Regions from separate parts of the Spirosoma radiotolerans genome, predicted to be linked through region 1. Evidence: riboswitches for the same ligand, from Rfam matches in the RefSeq annotation. Region 1 holds a riboswitch; the other holds the start of a gene.
What was found. Region 1 has a riboswitch for S-adenosylmethionine ahead of SD10_RS04455 (O-acetylhomoserine aminocarboxypropyltransferase/cysteine synthase family protein). Riboswitches for the same ligand answer to the same signal wherever they lie in the genome.

Region 2: linked by a shared signal. The riboswitch ahead of metH (methionine synthase) and the one ahead of SD10_RS04455 (O-acetylhomoserine aminocarboxypropyltransferase/cysteine synthase family protein) in region 1 are both predicted to bind S-adenosylmethionine.

The regions. Positions count from the first base shown of each region.
Region 1 is NZ_CP010429.1:1,154,203-1,161,974, forward strand. Features, by position in the region: gene SD10_RS04430 (ion channel) at 1-926, opposite strand, end outside; gene SD10_RS04435 (Na+/H+ antiporter) at 1,030-2,631, shown strand; gene SD10_RS04440 (glycosyltransferase family 2 protein) at 2,816-3,811, shown strand; gene SD10_RS04445 (polysaccharide deacetylase family protein) at 3,766-4,578, shown strand; gene SD10_RS04450 (DUF721 domain-containing protein) at 4,651-4,977, opposite strand; SAM riboswitch class I at 5,166-5,269, shown strand; gene SD10_RS04455 (O-acetylhomoserine aminocarboxypropyltransferase/cysteine synthase family protein) at 5,481-6,794, shown strand; gene metX (homoserine O-acetyltransferase MetX) at 6,889-7,772, shown strand, end outside.
Region 2 is NZ_CP010429.1:664,794-672,565, reverse strand. Features, by position in the region: gene SD10_RS02580 (fasciclin domain-containing protein) at 1-136, shown strand, start outside; gene SD10_RS02575 (hypothetical protein) at 200-766, opposite strand; gene SD10_RS29015 (AAA family ATPase) at 766-1,794, opposite strand; gene metH (methionine synthase) at 1,882-5,667, opposite strand; SAM riboswitch class I at 5,774-5,881, opposite strand; gene SD10_RS02560 (SxtJ family membrane protein) at 5,955-6,317, opposite strand; gene SD10_RS29800 (DUF5989 family protein) at 6,322-6,471, opposite strand; gene SD10_RS02555 (hypothetical protein) at 6,490-7,644, opposite strand; gene SD10_RS02550 (carbamoyltransferase family protein) at 7,661-7,772, opposite strand, start outside.

The DNA.
Region 1 (7,772 bases):
CTGCCGTCAAACATAGGTCGAAACTTTTGAGCCCATTTTACTTCGTTGTATCGGTAAGAGAAGCGGGTGTGCACATTTTGCATAAAGGTGTCATCCAGCGCCTGGACGGAAACCAAAAACTCCGTGTCTGATTGTTCAAGATCTTCGGGAGTGCAGCCATACAAGGGGCTGTGTTCGGTAATGGGGTGAACCAGCGTCCAGTTTGTCGGGAAAAAAGACACCTTGTTCCGTTCAAGACTCAGGTTGTAATACTTTCTGGATAGTGCCCCATCGGATTTTGGTTCCACCCGCGACATGGATACCGAAACCTCCAGGTTAATAAGCTGATTGGCCCTCGTATTGATAATGCGAAACATCCAGCCATTGACGTCCAGATAAGGAGCAAACACCGCTTGTTTCGAAAATCGAATGTGCGCCATTGGACGGGAAAAACGCCCGTAAAGCAAGCCTGTGGCCAGCGCGAACGCCAGTAATCCCATCATGGATTCAAAGGCGGCAATGGAACTGGTCAGGAAACTATCCGGCGAAATATGACCGTAGCCAACCGTGGTGAGCGTTTGTGAACTGAAGAAAAAGCATTTCCAGAAAGGGCTGTAGAGTACCTTATCATCGGCGGCTTTAAGGCTGTCGGCCCCGGCCAGCATATACACCTCGGCAAACAACGTATTGGCGGTTACATAAAACACAAGCAGCCAGCTCAGAAACTGAATCCAGCCCATGGTGATCAGCCGGTTATATACATTGAGCCGATCCCATAAGGAGCTATTGACCCGGACAATATTGAAGGTGCCATCCTGATTGATGAGCCGCGAATGAGAATCGGTTAATTTAGTGCCAAAGCCGATATCGTCGCGCCGAACTTCCTGCTCAACTAATTTACTTTCTTTATTTGTTTGGTTGAAAAGGCGTTGATTTGCAGTATTCATGGTGGATCGGTCGGGCTGCGAAAGTAGTTCGATAGGCCGATTAACAAAGTTATTGCAAATTTGACCCGCTCTTCACTGCTCAACCTGAAATTCTGTTTAACCTATGCACCCAATTGAGATTGTAACCAGTTTACTCGGTGTAACAACACTACTGGCGGTCATTGCCCGTCGGCTACGCATCTCTTATCCCATACTGCTGGTTATTACCGGACTAGTTATTGGCTGGGTTCCTGGTTTGCCACCCGTAATTTTATCCCCCGATGCTGTTTTTCTGGTATTTCTACCCCCACTGCTTTACTATGCCGCCTGGCAGATCGACAATGTGGAACTGAAGCTGTATAGCCGCTCAGTATCGTTTCTGGCAGTTGGGTTGGTGCTGTTTACTTCCACCGTGGTGGCGCTGGTTGCCTACACGTTCATTCCCGGTTTTTCGTTGGCGCAGGGGTATTTACTAGGCGCCATCATTGCGCCACCCGACGCTATTGCAGCCTCGTCGGTAATGAAAGGACTGAACGTACCCAAACGCATTACAACCGTACTGGAAGGCGAAAGCCTGATAAACGACGCCAGTAGCTTGATTATTTATCGCTACGGGTTAATTGCTATTCTAACCAGTCAGTTTGTATTATGGAAGGCGGGCCTGCAATTTATTGGTATTGCGCTGGCTAGTGTGTTATTAGGCTTACTGATTGGCTGGGTCGCTATCTTCGTCCACAAGGCTATCAGCCGGGACACCGTCACAAATACCGCCATCACTTTATTGATCCCGTATGGCTCTTATCTGATCGCCGAAGAATTACACATCTCCGGTGTGTTGGTTGTCGTAACGGTTGGCTTGTATGTATCGGCTCGTAGTGTGGACGTATTTACCTACCAAAGCCGGTTGCAGACAAACTCGGTTTGGGAAACCGTCGTGTTTCTGCTCAACGGACTGGTCTTTATCCTGATTGGTCTACAATTGCCTACTATCGTATCGGAGTTGAATGGCTATACGCTTACGCAGGCGCTCAACTATGCTCTGCTTATCAGTGCTGTCGCCATTATTTGTCGGATTATCTGGGTTTTTCCGGGCGCTTACCTGCCCCGATGGTTTAGCAAACGCATTCGTCAGCGAGAGGTAAAACCCAGTTGGCAGCAGGTTTCGGTTGTGAGCTGGGCTGGTATGCGGGGTGTTGTCTCCCTGGCCGGTGCGCTGGCTTTGCCGCTCACATTGCCCAATGGCCAGCCGTTTCCGGGCCGTGACCTGATTTTGTTTATCACCTTCGGCGTCATCTTCTGCACGCTGGTGTTGCAGGGACTCACACTCCCTGTCCTGATTGATGAGTTAAATGTGCGCGCGGTGGTGGATGAAAAGCTGGAAGAGCGTAAGCTCAGACGAAAAATGGCGCAACAAGTTATCACACATCTGGAGGCCAACCACTCAGCAGGATCGGTTCATGACGATGTGCTGAATTATGTAAAAAATGCATATGAGTTGCGCATCAATGAGCTCAATGGAATGCTTAGGGCAAATAACGCATCAAACCGGCCCGCCGAACTGTATCAGGAAGCCATTCGACTTCAACTGGAGTTACTGTCCGTAGAGCGGGCGGTGTTAAGTGAACAGCGCAAGGATAGTTTGCTGGATGATGACACACTCCGAAAGCTGGAACAGGAGTTGGATCTGGAAGCCGCTCGACTCTCCCTGGTACAGCCTGTTATATGAACTAAACTGTATTTTTTAATATATAAAAGCGAATACTATATACACTTGTTGAACTATATTAAATAGGATCGTTAGTTTGCTATTAAAATTTATAGGTATAGTAGCAATCAATTAGGTAATAATACTTAATTTGGTGCGAAAATAAAGGAAATCGTCCGTAACGATCCTTAACAACAAAGAAAATATGAAATTTCCGTCAGGTATGATTAGTTTAATCGTACCAGCTTTCAACGAAGAAGAGAACTTATCCGTACTGGTTCATCGACTCATGACTGTCATGGAACCATACGATTCTTACGAAATTCTGATTATTGATGACGGTAGTACCGACCAGACGCGTCATGTACTTCGGCAGTTGAGCCAAGCCTATTCTGTCGTTCGGTTCCTGTCGTTTTCCCGAAATTTCGGGCATCAAATGGCTTTACGGGCTGGCTACGATAATGCGCGTGGCGAAGCCGTTATTTGTCTGGATGCCGATCTGCAACATCCGCCAGAACTGATTCCAACCCTGATTGACAAATGGCGCGAAGGCTACGAAGTGGTGTACACCGTTCGGCAAGCTGATCCCAAATTGTCGTGGTTCAAACGAACGACATCGAAATACTTTTATCAATTACTTCGCAACGTTTCCAACTTACAGATTGAAGATGGGGCCGCTGATTTCCGGCTCCTCGATCGCAAAGTGGTCAACACGCTGAAGCAGTTTAAAGAAAACGATCTTTTTTTAAGGGGTGCTATCTCCTGGGTAGGGTTCCGGCAGTGCCGTATTCTTTACGAACCAGCCGCCCGATACGCTGGCCGGTCGAAGTATTCATTCCGGAAAATGCTGCAACTGGCAGCCATGGGCATCACGTCTTTTTCGACAAGACCGCTATACATGTCTGTTTTGCTCGGATTCGGTATGTTTTTTCTGGCGTCTTTATTCGGTGCGGAAGCGTTGTATGAACATTATTTTACGCATGCGACCGTATCTGGCTGGACAACGCTGGTCCTGCTGATGGTGCTCATTGGGGGCGTCCAGTTTATAATGATTGGAATCATCGGTGTATATTTGGGCAAAACGTTCGTGGAAGTCAAAGGCCGCCCGGCTTATATTATTGGCGACACGAGCGAGATAGAGGAGAGCGTAACGACATGGCAAGCCCCAATTCAGGAAGTATTTTATTCACCGTTGACGTAGAAGAGTTTGATACCGCCGTTGAATTCGGTCACGATATTCCCTTAAGTGAACAAGTGGCCGTTTCAACGCGTGGGTTAACCTTACTGGCCGAGCGATTTGAGTCGGTTGGCGCCCGAACAACGCTGTTTACAACGGCCAATTATGCCCTTCACGAACCTGCCTTCATTCGGTCGCTGGCCCGCAAACATGAAATCGCGTCGCACGGCTATTTTCATACAACGTTCGAGCCTGCCGATCTCCTGAAATCCCGGCTAGCCCTGGAAGCCTTGTTAAATCAACCCATAACGGGTTTCCGGCGGGCACGAATGGGGTTCGTTGATCCCGAAGACGTACATCAGGCGGGCTATACCTACAATTCATCGCTGCATCCTACCTGGCTGCCTGGCCGGTATAACCACTGGGGCGAACCCCGTCACCCGTTCCGCGAATCAGGCGTCTGGCAGATTCCGGCTTCAGTAACGCCTACACTGCGCTTACCGCTATTCTGGTTAAGCCTGAAAAACTTCCCGTTTGCATATTATAAACAGCTTTGCCGTCAAACGCTGCGAGCAGACGGTTTTCTGAACCTGTATGTTCACCCCTGGGAATTCACTGACCTGTCAGCTTATGAAAAAATCCCTGGATACGTCCGTCGGCACTCGCGGGATGAACTACTGGACCGGGTCGAAAAGTTGTTGCGCTATCTGAAGCCGCTTGGTCAATTTGTGACGATGGGTGAATTTGCCAATACCTTGAGCTTACATACATCCGTCGGAAAAGTAATCTAAAAGGTATCCCAAATGCAAAAGGGCGCACAGTTTCAATGCTGTGCGCCCTTTTGCATTTGGGATATTATCTGTCTAGATGAAAATGACATCGTCGATCACCTCCGTACCCATGTCTTTGTTGACAAGCTGAATGAGTTTCTGCTTGGCGTTGACGAGTTCGTTACGAAGGGGCGCTGAGGCAATTTCGATATAGAGCTTACGATCACGGACGTAGAGCCGGTTCGTGCGGGAGGCAATGGATGGCCCCATCATACGACCCCAGAACGCTTCAAGGTACGTCTCATTGAATCGGGTTTGAAGCTGGTAGGCTTTCAACAACTGCCCAATAGCATCTTTTAAGGACGTAACTCCGGCCACGCGGGTGGCATTTTCACGATTATAGCGGTACGTCTGGTTCATGGGGAGGGGTTCTTATTGCAAAAGTAAACAATGAATTGACTTAATTGAGCGGAGGGAAGCGAACCGTATTAAAAAAAGTTAATCATGTAGAAAAAAGAAGTGGTGTTTGGATTCACGCCGTTTGGCTAGTATACTTGCGCCATCAAGTCAATTGCAACGCGTCATCTCTATGACTTACGACGCGCGTTGATTTATAAAGAAGCGAGGAGAGATCAGGCTCTGTGAACCGCTGGCAACCTACCGCATGGCAAGGTGCTAACTCCTGCCTAAAGTTATTTAGGGACTATAAATCGTTAACACACATGCTTTATCTTCAGCAATGTATGTCCTCCGGGGCTTACTAGGCATCTCCACCAACCGACACGAAAACCGGGAGGGTTTGTCGTGCTTTTCACTATCCCGATGGTCGACGGTTTGTCGGTTGACGTTGCCAGAATGCAGCGCCAATCCGGCTAGCCTACCGCGAACCTCAATCGATAAAACCACAAACTGTTTCTAAATCCATGGCTGAACTACATTTTGATACCCTACAACTGCATGCTGGCCAGGAGGTCGACCCAGCAACCAATGCCCGGGCTGTCCCCATTTATCAAACGACCTCGTTTGTCTTTAATGACTCGGCACATGGCGCTGATTTATTTGCGCTAAAAGCATTCGGTAATATCTACAGCCGAATTATGAACCCCACCTCCGATGTGTTTGAGAAGCGTATTGCGGCTCTCGAAGGGGGCGTGGCTGCGCTGGCAGTAGCATCGGGTCAGGCGGCTCAGTTTATTGCGCTGAGCAACATTCTTAGTGCGGGCGATAACTTCGTAACGACTTCATTTCTATACGGCGGAACCTACAACCAGTTTAAGGTTTCGTTTAAACGGCTTGGTATCGAAGCCCGCTTCGCGGATGGCGACAAACCCGAGTCGTTCGCCAAACTGATCGATGGGAAAACGAAAGCGATTTACCTCGAAACGATTGGTAACCCCGGATTCAATATCCCTGATTTCGATGCGTTTGCCGCTTTGGCAAAAGAGCATGATCTGCCGCTGATTGTGGATAACACGTTCGGGGCTGGTGGCTATCTTTTCCGCCCCATCGAGCATGGAGCCGCCGTGGTTGTCGAATCAGCGACGAAGTGGATTGGCGGGCATGGCACCAGCATTGGGGGCGTTATCATCGACAGTGGAAACTACAACTGGGGCAATGGCAAATTCCCGCAGTTCAGCGAGCCATCAGAAGGTTATCATGGCTTGGTATTCAGTGATGTATTTGGAGTGGGTGGCCCATTTGGCAACATCCAGTTTATTATTCGCGCCCGCGTTGAGGGCTTGCGTGACTGGGGGCCGGCCATTAGTCCATTCAACTCGTTCCTGTTGTTACAGGGTGTCGAAACACTATCCTTACGGGTCGATCGTACGGTGCAGAATGCCCTGGCGCTGGCTCAATGGCTCGAACAGCATGAGCAGGTTGAAGCCGTCAACTACCCTGGTCTGGAAAGCAGCCCGTACCACGATTTAGCTAAAAAATACCTGAAGCGCGGTTTCGGAGGTGTTTTTTCTTTTAAAGTAAAAGGAAGCAGCGAGGCCGCCGATCAGTTTGTAAACAATCTGAAAATGGTGAGCCATCTGGCCAACGTTGGGGATTCAAAAACGCTCATTATTCACCCTGCCGCTACCACGCACCAACAGTTAAGTGAATTGGAACAGGCGAGTGCAGGCGTTGAGGTGGGCGTTCTGCGTGTGTCGGCGGGGATTGAACATATAGACGATATTAAAGCTGACTTCGAGCAGGCTTTCGCCAAGATTGCCGAACCGGTATTAAGCTAGTTTTAGGTTTGGTTTATGGTGTACAGTATACGGTTATTACCCACAAAGGCCCCTGACCGTATACTGTACACCATAAACCATAAATTTTTTTCGATTGAATCTTAACTACTTCGATTATAAGTATTCGTTTCCGCTCGAATCGGGAGAAAGCTTGCCGGGGTTCCGGTTGGCTTATACCACACGCGGTACCCTCAACAGCGACCAATCGAATGTTGTTTGGGTTTGCCATGCCTTAACGGGAAATGCGGATGCTGGCGACTGGTGGGGCGGTATGGTTGGGCCGGGTAAATACTACGACCCGGAACGCAAGTTTATAATCTGCGCCAATGTTATTGGTTCCTGTTATGGATCGACAGGGCCCTTGTCAGTCAATCCGGCGACGGGTAGAGCCTATCACCACGATTTCCCAATGATTACGGTTCGGGATATGGTAGCGGCCCTGGATTTGCTTCGCCAGGAGTTAGGCATCGAAAAAATTCATGCTTGCATTGGTGGATCCGTAGGGGGCGAACAGGCGCTTGAATGGGCCATTTTGCAGCCGAACCTGATCGAAAATCTGGTATTGATTGCGGCTAGCGCCATTGCCTCTCCCTGGTGCATTGCGTTTAACGAAGCGCAACGGATGGCGATTGAAGCCGATCCGACCTGGGCTGAACAACGTGACGACGCCGGTCTGGCAGGCATGAAAGCTGCCCGGGCCATGGCCATGATTTCGTACCGAAACTACGATACGTACGGGTTTACCCAGGCCCTTGATAACAATGAGCAATTAGATGGGTTTAAAGCTGCAGGCTACCAGCGGTATCAGGGTGAAAAACTGGCTGACCGGTTCAATGCGTTTACGTATTGGGTACTGTCGAAGGTGATGGACTCGCACAATGTAGGTCGAAACCGAGGCAGCATTCTAAATGCACTGGGACAGGTGAAGGCCCGGACCTTGGTTGTTGGTATCCGGTCTGATCTGCTTTTTCCGCCCTC
Region 2 (7,772 bases), 490 kb from region 1:
TACACTGACCGCCATGATGAAAGGTAAGAAAATCGAATTGATGGACGCTAAAGGCGGCACGTCTACGGTTACGATTGCCGATGTGAACCAGTCTAACGGTGTTATTCACGTTATCGACACGGTATTAATGCCTTAATAAGACATTACTCTTTATCCAACTGCCAAAAAAGCCCGACCAGACGGTCGGGCTTTTTTACGTTTAGGCCTGATCTAATAATCGGTTTGTTTCTTCTCCAATAAACTTTAAATCAACCAAATAAGGGGTTGACTTTAAATGGCGAATCCAGAATGAGAGAACCAGCCAACTGCGAGGCTCTCTACGTCCTATTTCTTTGAACAGTTGCTGAAAATTTGGTGAGTATGGATCATCATTTTCACTTTTCGACGTTTTCGTAATTTTACTAAGTTTTTCGAAGTCATGCGGAAGACCAAAATCTGTAAGGGATAAACCTGCCTCTTCTGCCGTAGCGATCATCCACTTTTCAGGGGCGGGACAGATAAAAATTAAATAATGGTGTCGCGTTGGATGTTTAAATAGCTGAAGATTATTAGGTACATCAACAATAAGATCAAACTCCGATACATATTTCAAAATCACCTTATCTTTATCAATAATACCCAAAGCGAAATCATTATGCAGTTTTTCCTGCATTAGTTTCACCACATTTGGACATCCTTTCTGGTGGTTGTATCGCCCTTTCGGCGGAACAGCTATTTTGAGGAGTTTAGTATCAATGTAACACTCAGGAATAACGTGCAAGTCCATTAGCTCAAATAGGCTTCATTATTGAAAAACAAATCGACGCCATACTTATGTACGTCTTGGATTTCATCCCTAGTTAGTGGTTTTGCTACCGTTTGCCCATCTTTGAAATCCACCATAAAAATAGCCAGATCATCGATAGCTCCCTCCAGGAAATCATTGACTATCAATGGGCTATGGGTAACAATGAAGAATTGATTTGTCTCTGACTTAATAACTTCCTGCGTAAATTCAACAATGTACGGAGGATAAGCATGAGCCTCTGGTTCTTCAAACAGCAACACTGAATTTTCATTGGAAGCAACGGCCGTTTTATAGAAAATGATCCGTTGTAACGTATCGGCTACAGATGAGTAGGGCAGCTGGAAAACCTCATCATCCCCTTTCTCTTTTTGTATTTTTAAAGATTGACTTGCAGTATCTAATACTAAACGTAAACCGTATTGCCGGAACCATTGGGCAAATTGTTTTCGTAACTTAGGCATCAACTCTAGCACATACAAGATATTATTTCCAAAGGGTGGTAATAGAAATGACACATGCTTCTCAAAAAGCTTAACATCTGACTTAAACGTGTATTTCTTTATCTCGTCAATAAAGATAGCATTAAAGCCACTGGGCTTAAACACATCAAATTTATCGTTGATTTGATAGGCCGACTTATCATTGATGTGAATGTTATCTGGCTGAGAAGTACTCTTTCTTGATAAGCCAACGGTGGTTATTCCCATCGACCTTAGAAATACTAATTCACAAGTCTCTACAAAGTCTTTACTAACCTCTCTTTTTATGCTTACAACTACTTTTTCATTGACCTCACCGTTGTAGTGAAGCTCGCGTAGATTCTCAACGCGAATTATGTCAGTCAACTTGCTCCAAGAAAAACTAAACAGCGATAACGCTTCCAGAATATTAGACTTACCAACATTCGGTCTACCAATAAATAAATTGATGCGCTTGAACCCACTTACGTTTAGCTCCCGAATGGACTTGAAATTACGGATTTCGATATGGTCAATAAAGTGATCCATGTGCAGTTGACGATTACACGCTAAAGTTAATAACAAAAAAGATGGTCGCTTGCACAACCATCTTTTCACTTGTCGGGCTAGTAAGCCCTACACATCATAACTCAGCACTGGGCTAAGCCATTTTTCAATCTCTTCGACAGGCCTATTTTTCCGTTGTGCATAGTCCAGTACCTGATCTTTGTTGATTTTCCCAACGGCAAAATACTTCGATTCGGGGTTTGAGAAATAGAAACCGCTCACCGACGAAGCCGGATACATGGCGTAACTTTCGGTCAGTTCAATATCTATTTTATTGGCATCCAATAGATCAAATAAGGTTTGCTTTTCCGTATGATCGGGGCAAGCGGGATAGCCCGGCGCGGGCCGGATTCCTTGGTACGCTTCCTTGATCAATTGCTCATTGGCCAGATTCTCGTCGGTTGCATACGGCCAGAATTCTTTCCGAACGCGCTCGTGCATCCGTTCAGCAAAGGCCTCGGCCAGCCGGTCGGCAATGGCTTTTACCATAATGCTGTTGTAATCGTCATGGTCACGCTCGTATTTGTCGAGCAGAGCTTCGATGCCGATTCCAGCCGTTACGGCAAATCCGCCGATGTAATCTTCCCGACCACTTTCCAGGGGAGCAATAAAGTCTGCCAGGCAGTAGTTCGGCAAACCCGGTGCTTTTTGATTTTGCTGACGCAGGAAATGAAGCACCGTCTTTGTGTCGTAAATTAACTCACCAGCCGGACTCACTGCCGTTTGAGACTGCGCTTTGCTGATTTTATACTCGATATGCTGGTGAGAGCCATGCCGTTCGCAGGGAACGTCGCGAGTGTACTCTTCGAAGTCGTGTAACAGCACATCATCGTCGGCCGAGTTAGCGGGATAGAATCCAACCACCGCTTTAGCCTTTAACAACTTCTTATCGATGATTTCCTGCAAAAGCTGATTGGCATCGTCAAACAACTGCTTCGCTTCTTTGCCAACAATAGCGTCGTCAAAAATAGCGGGGTATTTTCCATGCAACTGCCACGTCTGAAAAAACGGTGTCCAGTCAATATAATTGGCCAGTTCGGCAATGTCGTAATCGTCAAAATACCGATTGCCCAGGAAGGCTGGCTTGGTTGGCTCGAAGGTCGTCCAGTCTATTTTCGTACGATTCTCCCGCGCTTTCGAAATGGTCAGACTAGCCTTCTCTTTTTGCCGCTTCGCATGGTCATCGCGAAGTTTGACGTATTCAGCTTTGATTTCCGTGAAGATTTTTTCCCGCGTGCCATCGGTTTCACTAACGAGTTTGCCGGCAACGGGCACGCTCCGGCTGGCATCCAACACATGGACCACCGGCCCTGAGTAATGTGGATCAATTTTAACCGCGGTATGAATGCGCGATGTGGTAGCGCCACCAATCAGCAGGGGCATGGTGAAACCCTGCCGTTCCATCTCCTTAGCGACCCCAACCATTTCGTCCAGCGACGGTGTAATCAGGCCGCTTAACCCAATAATATCGACATTGTGTTCGCGGGCGGCATCCAGAATTTTCTGGGTAGGCACCATGACCCCAAGGTCAATGATTTCGTAATTATTACAGCCCAGTACCACGCCAACAATGTTTTTACCAATGTCGTGCACATCGCCTTTAACGGTTGCCAGCAGGATTTTCCCGGCAGAAGAGGACCCCGCGCCCGACTTTTCCGCTTCGATAAATGGCGTTAGGTAAGCGACCGCTTTTTTCATCACCCGTGCCGATTTAACAACCTGCGGAAGGAACATCTTGCCCGCGCCAAACAGATCGCCCACAATGCTCATACCATCCATGAGCGGCCCTTCAATGACGTGTAGCGGCCGTTCGACCTGTAGGCGGACTTCTTCTACGTCCTGATCAATATAATCTGTGATTCCTTTAATCAGTGCATGTTTCAGCCGTTCGCGAACGGGTTCGAGCCGCCAGCTTTCATCCTGTACTATCTCTTTCCCTTTCGCTTTCACCGTTTCGGCAAACTCGACCAGGCGCTCGGTGGCATCCTCCCGGCGATTGAGCAATACGTCTTCACAACGCTCCAGCAGTTCTTTAGGAATGCTATCGTATACTTCCAACTGGCCCGCATTCACGATGCCCATGTCCATACCCGCCCGGATGGCATGGTACAGAAAGGCCGAGTGCATGGCTTCCCGGACAACATCATTGCCCCGGAAGCTGAACGAAATATTCGATACACCACCGCTTACTTTAGCCAGCGGCAGGTTCTGCTTAATCCACCGAGTAGCATTGATGAAATCAACCGCATAGTTATTATGCTCTTCGATACCCGTGGCAACGGTCAGGATATTGGGATCGAAAATAATGTCCTGCGGAGCAAACTGAACCTTGTCGACCAAGATCCGATAAGCGCGTTCGCAAATTTGGATACGCCGTTCATAGGAGTCGGCCTGGCCACTTTCGTCGAAGGCCATCACAACAGCAGCGGCCCCATAGCGCTTCACCAACTGAGCCCGTTCAATGAAGGCCTCTTCGCCTTCTTTGAGCGAAATGGAGTTGACAATCGCTTTCCCCTGAACGCACTTCAGACCCGCTTCAATGACTTCCCATTTGGACGAATCGACCATGATGGGCACACGGGCAATATCAGGTTCGGCGGCAATCAGGTTCAGGAACGTGGTCATGGCCTCCACCGAATCCAACATGCCTTCATCCATGTTGATGTCAATCACCTGAGCGCCCCCCTCAACCTGCCCTCGGGCAATGCTGAGGGCTTCATCGAAGTTCCCTTCTTTAATGAGCCGGGCAAATTTCTTGGAACCCGTTACGTTGGTTCGCTCGCCAACGTTCAGAAAGTTGGTCTGCTCCGTAATTTTTAGCGGCTCCAGCCCACTCAATTTCTGATAAGGCTCCGGCTCCGGTAACTGCCGGGGTGGGTATTTGGCGGCTACAGTGGCAATAGCCCGAATGTGATCGGGCGTTGAGCCGCAGCACCCCCCAACGATGTTGACAAAGCTACTTTTAATAAAATCTTCGATTTGTGACGCCATCATATCCGGCGTTTCGTCATACTCTCCAAATTCGTTGGGCAAGCCCGCATTTGGGTAAGCTGACGTGAAGAAAGGTGCTTCTCTGGAAAGCGTTTGTATATACGGCCGCATCAGAGCTGCTCCCAGCGCACAGTTCAGTCCTACGCTAAGCAGCGGCAAATGCGAAACAGAATACAAAAAGGCTTCCGTTGTTTGCCCCGATAAGGTCCGACCACTGGCATCCGTAATGGTGCCCGAGATCATGATCGGAAGGGCCGTCTTCTGCGGATTTAAGTTGAAATACTTATCGATGGCGAACATAGCCGCCTTCGCATTGAGTGTATCAAAGATGGTTTCGACGAGCAGCAGATCCGAACCGCCATCAACCAACCCACTGACCTGTTCATAATATGCATTCACCAGACCATCGAACGTAATGGCACGGTAAGCGGGGTTGTTTACATCGGGCGACAGTGACGCCGTCCGGTTGGTTGGCCCCATGGCCCCGGCCACAAAACGTGGTTTGTCGGGTTGCTGCCCGGTCATCTCAACCGCTACCTCTTTAGCCAGCCGGGCCGACTCATAGTTGAGCTCGTAGGCCAGTTCCTCCATGTGGTAATCGGCCATAGCGATGGACGTAGCACTGAAGGTATTGGTTTCAATAATGTCAGAACCGGCTTCGAGGTACTGTTTGTGAATCGCCTGAATGATATCGGGTCGAGTCAACGACAGCAGGTCATTATTTCCCTTCAGGTCATGCGGCCAATCCCGGAATCGCTCGCCCCGATAGTCGCCATCCGTCAGGTTATACCGTTGAATCATCGTTCCCATTGCCCCATCGAGGACAAGGATACGTTCGTGAAGAAGTTCGTGTATCGTTTTCAAAGGCAGTAATAGAAGGCATGATTCGTAGTGTACCAACAGTTGATACCCTAAAAAAAATCCAATGAACAAAACAGCTTAGATACAGCCAGACAGATAGCGCAGAGCTAACTTATCTATCCCGCTATAAAGCGGGAGGAAATTGGCACCATTTCCTTGGGGTGGTTGGTTGCCAAGACATCATCGGGTCCGTTCCCTCCGTCTTTCTGGATAAGCCTACACAAAATTAAACAAAAAATCGGGCACCCCGACAATCGAGACGCCCGAAATCAATATACGCTTCTTCGTAATTACCAGGCGTCTTCCATATCCTCTTTCGTATACAGATGGTTACGCTCGGTATAAAACGACGTGTTGCCGGTGCGTTTGATTGCCAGCGGATTCTTGGCCGTCATGCGATACAACAGGGCGATGGGAAACAGAAAGACAAAAAACAGTACCGACAAAATGATTTTGCCGTTTATATTTCCCAACACCTCAGCCAGTTTGAACCACGCTTTTACGATAAGGTCACCGACGGCCGGAACAGCCAGACTCAGCACCCCTACAGCCGCAGCTCCATACAGAAACCAGGGCGACTTGGTTATAAAATACAGCACTACCAACCCAGTTACGATAACGAGCTGGGCTTTTACTTTTTCGGTAATATCCATGTGTTTAGAACAATGTGTAGATAAACGGAGCTACCGCCGAACCACCGCCAATGACGATCAGAACCCCAATGAGCAGCAACAGAATAATCATTGGAGCCAGCCACCATTTCTTGCGCTGCTTCATGAACTTAAAAATATCCTGTAAGAATTCCATACATTTATTTGAGTTTACTTACTTAATACTAGTTACCAGTTGACCCGTTCCTGGATTCGATTGTACCAATTTGAATAGCGCATCGCCTACCCGTTGGTTTACAATCGAACTGGCATGGCCATCATTTCGGCCCACAACCCGATCCTTGGGGGCAATATCGACCATTAGTTTTCCTACGTCTAGCATCGGTACGTTGTTGGTCTGAAAAAGATTCACAACCGGCTTAACATACTCAGCTGTTTTCTCGATGTTGTGCGAAAACGGGAACATAACCACGTAGAAACGGCAATTGTGTTCTTTGGCGTAGGTAATAAACTTTGTGAGATCACTCAGGTGGTCGTTGATGATTGCCGGTGTGCCATAAGCCGTCCGGGCATACACATCAAACGGGGCAAAGTTACCGTGCGGAAACTGCCAGTACAGGTAATTTAGCAGATACGACCGCATGAACAGCGACTGAATATAGCGGGGCAGATCGGAATAAGGTCTAAATCCCTGCGGGATCAGGCCATGCTCCAGCGCCACTTTTTCGATATCGTTTGGAAAATACTGTAAAATCAGTATATCGGGCGTTTTCCCAAACTTCAACAGCCGGGCATATTCATCGCGGGTGTCAGAACCGGATATGCCGAGGTTGTAGGTCACGTATTGTTTGGTACCCAACTTTTCGCCCAGAATATTGCCGTAACGCTCTTCGGCGGTTTTCAAACCGTGTCCCGCGCTGAACGAATCACCGACGATAAATACTTTCTTTTTCCCCAGCGTATCGGTTTTGGGTGCGTCGCGGTAATCGCCCGTCATGGGCGGCCAGTAGCGTTCAAACCAGATATGCGACGCCAGCGTAAGTCCGCCTTCCTGGCTTTGCGAAATGAACATAAATGCCATCTCGACAAAGAACATCAGCACAATCAGGGGCACAAACAAAGTGGCGACGTTACCGAGTAATTTAGGTGGATTCGGGTTTTTGACAACACCGTAGTAATACACACGCAACAGCTCGATAGTCAGCAACAGAAACAGACAGCACTTGATCAGACGAACGTATATGTTGTCGAATAACCCTTTGTGAGGATAGTCGAAACTTACCCCGAAATGGTCGCCGTAGAAAACAAAGAAAGTTAAAAACCCCAGCAGAAACAGGCGAATGGCACTGGAAACAAGTTTTGATTGCATTAAAACAGATCGTTCGTTAGTCTAAAACAAATTCTTCTTTCCAGTTATCTTTTTCCTGCCATTCGGGCTGTTTGCGTTTATCGAAGAGGTAATTACCGACAGCCAGATAATCCATTTCGGTACGCATA